Linked DNA regions of Agarilytica rhodophyticola. The protein of the gene in region 1 binds, or shares a complex with, the protein of each later gene. Links are inferred from orthologs where the notes say so. Each region holds a gene or a part of one and is shown on either strand. Other genes may lie near its edges.

The links. The genes of interacting proteins can lie anywhere in the genome.
Region 2: the proteins of dnaG (region 1) and dnaB are in contact, whole or in part, in a crystal structure (PDB 2R6A), measured with the Geobacillus stearothermophilus proteins. The link is inferred for Agarilytica rhodophyticola from one-to-one orthologs. Residues at the interface, in WP_049624496.1 of Geobacillus stearothermophilus: Lys456, Leu457, Leu458, Pro459, Ala460, Asn463, Ala464, Leu467, Leu535, Leu536, Ile537, Ala538, Gln544, Glu545, Asp548, Tyr549, His552; in WP_033016901.1 of Geobacillus stearothermophilus: Ser13, Glu15, Ala16, Gln18, Glu91, Leu92, Asp94, Ala95, Val96, Pro97, Thr98, Ala99, Ala100, Asn101, Tyr104, Tyr105, Ile108.

What each region holds. Positions count from the first base shown.
Region 1 is NZ_CP020038.1:2,174,186-2,177,108, forward strand. It holds dnaG (DNA primase), read right to left. Parts: upstream 2,470-2,923; coding sequence 532-2,469; downstream 1-531. Other genes in the region: rpoD (RNA polymerase sigma factor RpoD), read right to left, coding at 1-368; BVC89_RS09205 (GatB/YqeY domain-containing protein), read right to left, coding at 2,544-2,923. UniProt on the Escherichia coli protein: RNA polymerase that catalyzes the synthesis of short RNA molecules used as primers for DNA polymerase during DNA replication.
Region 2 is NZ_CP020038.1:1,449,176-1,452,243, reverse strand. Bases 39-3,005 are described here. They hold dnaB (replicative DNA helicase), read right to left. Parts: upstream 2,214-3,005; coding sequence 864-2,213; downstream 39-863. Other genes in these bases: rplI (50S ribosomal protein L9), read right to left, coding at 2,582-3,005; panC (pantoate--beta-alanine ligase), read right to left, coding at 39-776. In the rest of the region: more of panC, read right to left, coding at 1-38; more of rplI, read right to left, coding at 3,006-3,028; BVC89_RS06170 (hypothetical protein), read right to left, coding at 3,062-3,068. UniProt on the Escherichia coli protein: The main replicative DNA helicase, it participates in initiation and elongation during chromosome replication. Travels ahead of the DNA replisome, separating dsDNA into templates for DNA synthesis.

The DNA of each region.
Region 1 (2,923 bases):
GCTATTTCGCCTTCGCGGGTGAGTAGTTCCACTGTGCCCATTTCTCGCATGTACATGCGCACTGGATCTGTGGTTCTGCCTGCTTCAGTTTCAACTGCTGCAAGTGCGGCAGCTGCTTCGGCTGCGGCAATTTCATCCGTGGTTGGATTTTCCGCATCCGACATAAGCAGTTCGTCGGCATCCGGTGCAACTTCATAGACGCGAATGCCCATGTCGTTGATCATCTGGATAATATCTTCTACTTGATCTGGATCAGAAATATCTTGAGGAAGGTGATCATTCACTTCATCGTAAGTGAGATAGCCTTGCTCGCGTCCGCGATTGATAAGTTCTTTAATGCGAGATTGATTTTTACCCTGGTCGCTCATTCAGCTTCCTGTAGCATAACTTGGTGGATTTTGGCAAGCGGGCGATTATATCGGGATATGGTTCGCCTATCCATACAATTATCCATAAAATCATAGTAAATGATGTATAAATTTATGAATTTAGCCTATGTTTGCCTCGTTGTCATGACGCTTATATTGCGAATTATATTTTTGTTAAGACGATTAAACGCTGTTTTTCTTCATTTGTGAGATTCTGCAAGCCTTTTGCCTTTAGTGTTTTCAACTCTTCTACTTGATCGATCTTGTTCTTGGCAATCGTTAGTGCATCTATAGAATCTTGCAGCTCCCTGACTTGGTCATAGAGTTTATGTATTGATTTAGCCTCGTTTATCTCATGATTAGCCATCAAAAAGGCAAGATCTTGTTGCTGTTTGATACCTTTTGCTCCTCCCCAGAATCCTAAAATGCTGTTGAAGTTACTCTCTGGGCGCTTGCGCAAGTAGTTAATAATTTCTCCTAAACGCACACTATCGGGGTTAGAATCAGCCGTAAGATCGGGTACATCTTGTAGCTGTTGTAACAAGCTTGGGTTATCTAACAGCAAAACAGTGGCGACTTTTGCGGGGTTTTTGTTAACTGCGGAAGCCCTTAAACTCTTTGTTAGTCCCTGTTTTTGCTGGAATTGAGGTACTGATGACGGTGTTGCCTCAGCTATACCAGTAGCCTCAGTGCGTGTTTCCTTTGCCTCAGTGCTAGACACTAATGGCTGTGTCTGGCTAGTTTGTTTTGCTGTCCCTGCTTTTTCTGTTTTTGCTATAGGCGCTGGTTCAGGTAATTCCAGCTTTTCTTTTTGTAGCTCATCAAGCACCTCGCGAGTGAGGCCGGTGCGCTTGGCCAGGTTGTCGAACATGAGCTCGCGAAAAATCCCTTCTGGCAATTGGCCGATCATTGGTGCCGATATTTTGCTAAAGCGTGCACGGCCATCCATAGTGCTGATATCAATATTTTCCGCCGCCACATCAAATAAGAATTCTTCTAGCGGCACAGCTTGTTTAATTTGAGCTTGAAAGCGCTCGGGGCCAATTTGACGCACAAGGCTATCGGGATCTTGGCCTTCTGGTAAGAAGAGGAACTTTATTTGCCTTCCATCTTCCATGCTGCTGAGTGCGTTTGTAAGTGCTCGCTTAGCAGCACTGCGGCCTGCGGCGTCGCCATCAAAACAGAAAACAATGTCATTAACATAACGAAATGATAGCTTTAAATGCTCTTCCCCGCAGGCAGTGCCCAAGGTCGCCACGGCATTGCGAATACCGAACTGGGCGAGGGCGATGACATCCATATAGCCTTCTACCACTAGTAGGTGGTCCAATTTCCGTTCAGCTTTGCGTGCTTCATACAGGCCGTATAGCTCGCGACTTTTGTGAAAAACTTCGGTTTCAGGCGAGTTGAGATACTTGGGCTTGTCATCGCCTAATACTCGTCCCCCAAAGCCAATCACTCGACCCCTTTCATCTTTAATGGGGAACATAACGCGCTGGCGAAAGCGGTCGTATTTTTTGTTTTCTTCAGGCTTAGAGATTACCAGGCCTGAATCGATCAGCAGTTCGATCTCTTCTTGGTTGCTACCGAGCTTTGTTAAGAGATTGTTTCTGCCCGCTGGTGCGAAGCCAATGCCAAAGTCTCTTGCTATTTCGCCACTCAAGCCGCGATTCTTTAGGTAGTTAACAACCGTATTTTTTTGTGGGTGCTGTTTCAGCTGTGCTTGATAGTGCCTATTGGCTTTTTCTAAAATCTCATAAAGCTTTTTACGTCTAAAGTCTTGTTTCCTAAAGACTTTGTTTTCTTCCCTTGGAACCTCGACACCAGCGGTTTTAGCCAATGATTCTACTGCATCAATAAATCCCAGGCGTTCGTAGTCAATAACAAAGCCCAGCGCATTGCCTGAAGCACCGCAGCCAAAACAGTAGTAGAACTGTTTGTCTGGGCTAACCGTGAACGAAGGTGTTTTTTCCTGGTGGAATGGGCAGCAGGCGGAGTAGTTTTTACCCGTCTTTTTGAGTTTTACACGGCTATCAATCACACTGACAATATCTAATCTTGTCAGTAGATCATCGATAAAGGTTTGTGGTATGCGACTCATCGCTTAAGTGTACAACTCAAAAATGACGATGACAAAAAATTAAGATAAGTAAAGAACAGCGGGGTAGGTAGGTATTATCCGAGCTGTTCTTTCACTGTCTTGCTGATATCACCCATATCGGCTCGACCTTGAACCTGAGGTTTAACAAGTGCCATAACCTTGCCCATATCCTTCATAGACTCTGCGCCGCTATCACTTATGGCTTTGCTGACAATGGCCGCTATCTCATCCGCACTTAGAGCTGCAGGCAGGAAGTCTTGAATGACGCCAATTTCATAAGACTCAACATCGGCCAAGTCTTGGCGGCCTGCATCTTGATACTGTTTAAGAGAATCTTTTCTCTGTTTAGCTAGCTTATCGAGGACAGCGAGTACTCTAGCGTCGTCAAGCTCTATACGCTCGTCTACTTCAATGCGTTTGAATTCAGACATAACCATACGCAAAACAGCCAGGC
Region 2 (3,068 bases), 720 kb from region 1 along the record:
TTATCGTCGTTAGCTGCTGGTGCAAGGGTTTTACTGTTGCACACATTAAAATAATCTGGACGAAAGCCCGCTGCACTTATTTGTGCTTTTGCTTCGTTTTCCAATAGCTGAAAATCTTTTTCTCCTTGATTTATTTGCTCACACACCCATTTTAAACTCAGGTGCAGCTGATTAGCTTTAGGACGCTCTTTAGCAGTGATAAAAGTATTGCGTGAGCTCATTGCCAAGCCATCGTCTTCACGCACAATATCACCTGCAATAACTTCAACAGGAATACATAAATCTTCAGTCATGCGTCGGATAATCGCCAGTTGCTGAAAGTCCTTAAGGCCAAAAACCGCAATATTAGGTTGGACAATGTGAAATAACTTAGAAACAACTGTAGTGACCCCTTCAAAATGGCCAGGGCGGCTCGCGCCGCAAAGAACATCAGCCATCGAAGGTACAATAACACGGGTTTGTGCATCCATCCCGTTGGGGTATATTTCCTGCTCTTCAGGGCAGAACAATATATGGCAGCCAACACTTTTTAGCTTTTGAATATCATTTTCCAGAGTGCGCGGGTATTTGTCCCAATCTTCATTTAAGCCAAATTGCAGGCGGTTGACAAAAATACTGCACACCACAATATCTGCATAGTTTTGTGCTGTTTTCACCAGCGCCAGATGGGCATTATGAAGGTTGCCCATCGTGGGCACAAAGCCAACTTTTTTACCTTCATTTTTTGCTTGCTGAAGTGCTTCTCGCACGCTTTTTATTTGATGAAAAACTTGCATGATATGTCCTGAACAGTGGTTATACAGCAGAATAATAATCTGCTGCACTGCAACGCACAAGCTTTAAAAAAGCCTTTTCGTCGGAACTTATTGGGGGCCTTGGAAATATTCTGGAGCGAGATTATCAAAGCGGGTAAATTTCCCCACAAAAGCAGCTCTACATGTACCTATTTCACCATTACGTTGCTTACCGATAATTAATTCTGCAATCCCTTTATCCGGGCTTTCTTCATTGTAGTATTCATCTCGATAGATAAATAAAATGACGTCTGCATCCTGCTCAATGGCACCAGATTCCCGCAAATCCGAGTTCATAGGCCGTTTGTTGGGTCGTTGTTCAACACCACGATTAAGCTGAGAAAGTGCAATAACTGGACAGTCATATTCTTTCGCCAGCGCCTTAAGCGCACGTGATATTTCAGATATTTCCTGAGTTCTACCCTCACTGCCACCGCCAACGTGCATCAGCTGTAGGTAATCCAGCATGATCATGCCTGGGTTACCATGTTCTCTGGCGATTCTTCGTACACGGGCACGAACTTCATTAGGGGTTAGTCCCGCGGTATCGTCGATAAATAACTTTTTATCTTTTAGCTTGCGCGCAGCAACCTCTAGCTTTGGCCAATCCTCTTCAGTCAATTTACCATTACGCAAACGCCCTTGGTCGATTCGCCCCATCGACGACAACATCCGCATTACTAAAGATCCTGACGGCATCTCCATACTGAAGATCAATGCCGGGCGATCTTGAGTAAGAATAGCGGACTCGACAAAGTTCAATGCTAGCGCCGTTTTCCCCATAGAAGGACGAGCAGCAAGAATGATAAGTTCGCCATTTTGCCAGCCTGACGTTTTCTCATCGAGTTCGTTAATACCTGTTTTAAGGCCCGTGATATCACTATCAGAGCGAAAAAGCTCATCAATTTTATCAACCGTCTCCTTCAAAAGCGTATTAACGTCGGCAAAGCCCCCTTCTTTAGGACGCTCTTCAGAAATTTCTAATACACGTTTTTCAGCCAGCTGTAGCAAATCATCAGAAGCCAGTCCACCAGGGTTGTAGCTAGCCCGGCTGATCTCGGTAGCAGCAGAGATCAACTGCCTTAACGTCGCCCGCTCGCGTACGATTTTTGCGTAGGCGACCACATTGGCACTACTAGGAACCTGGGTAGCAAGGTCAGCAATATAGTCTAAGCCGCCTGCACTCTCTAGCTCATCTCGGTGGCTCAGCTCTTCAGAGACAGTAATAACATCAATCGGTTGCTCACGTTCAATAAGCTCAGCCATGACACTGAAAATCTTACTGTGACCGAGCTTAAAGAAGTCACTATCTGATACCACTTCAGCGACAGCGTCATATTGACTGGAGTCACGCAGCAGGCCGCCTAAAACTGACTGTTCGGCTTCTAATGAGTGAGGCATAACACCCGCAGCAGGCATTTCATCACTGTGAAGCTCGCGCTCTATTTCAGGATAATCGTAGGGTTCAGACTCAGACATTCGTATCTTTATTTAAGTATAAATATTTGCAAGCATTGTATTATTGATTGTACTGCCTTGTGAGGATATTTCCTCACATAGTTGCGATGAAAAGGTTGCGATGAAAAAATTTTGCAGCCTTCTTAAAGTAACTTTCTATGGTAACAGCAGTAAGGTTTTCAGTAGCTTAGGGCCTGTAGGCCTCAAAGTAAGCACTTTTTGCTTAGATATGTATATTTAAGATGCAAAAAAGCGCACTGCCGGCCATTATTCCAGCAGTGCGCTCGATTTTACTCAGAAATAACGCTACGGGTATAGCGTATTTGCAATTACTCAGCTTCGACTTGAAGTTTAACTGCTTGTACAACGTCTACGTGAAGTTGCAAAGTGATTTCATATTCACCTATTTCACGTAAAGTACCTTCTGGCAGTTTAACTTCGGCTTTAGTAACTGCAACGCCTGCAGCAGTGATTGCTTCGGCGATATCACGTGCACCAACAGAACCGAACAACTTGCCTTCATCACCCGCTTTAGCAGTGATAGTAACGCTAAGCTCTTCGAGTTCACGAGCGCGAATTTCAGCAGATTCTTTCTTATCTGCTGCAGCTTTCTCAAGCTCTGCTCTGCGCGCTTCAAATTCTTTTAGGTTATCTGCAGTGGCGGATATCGCTTTACCTTGTGGCAAAAGATAGTTGCGGCCAAAGCCTGACTTAACGTTAACTTTGTCGCCAACGCCACCTAGTTTACCCACTTTTTCGAGTAGAATAACTTCCATCTCGCTTTCCTCTATTTTTCAGTAATATTATCATTACTGC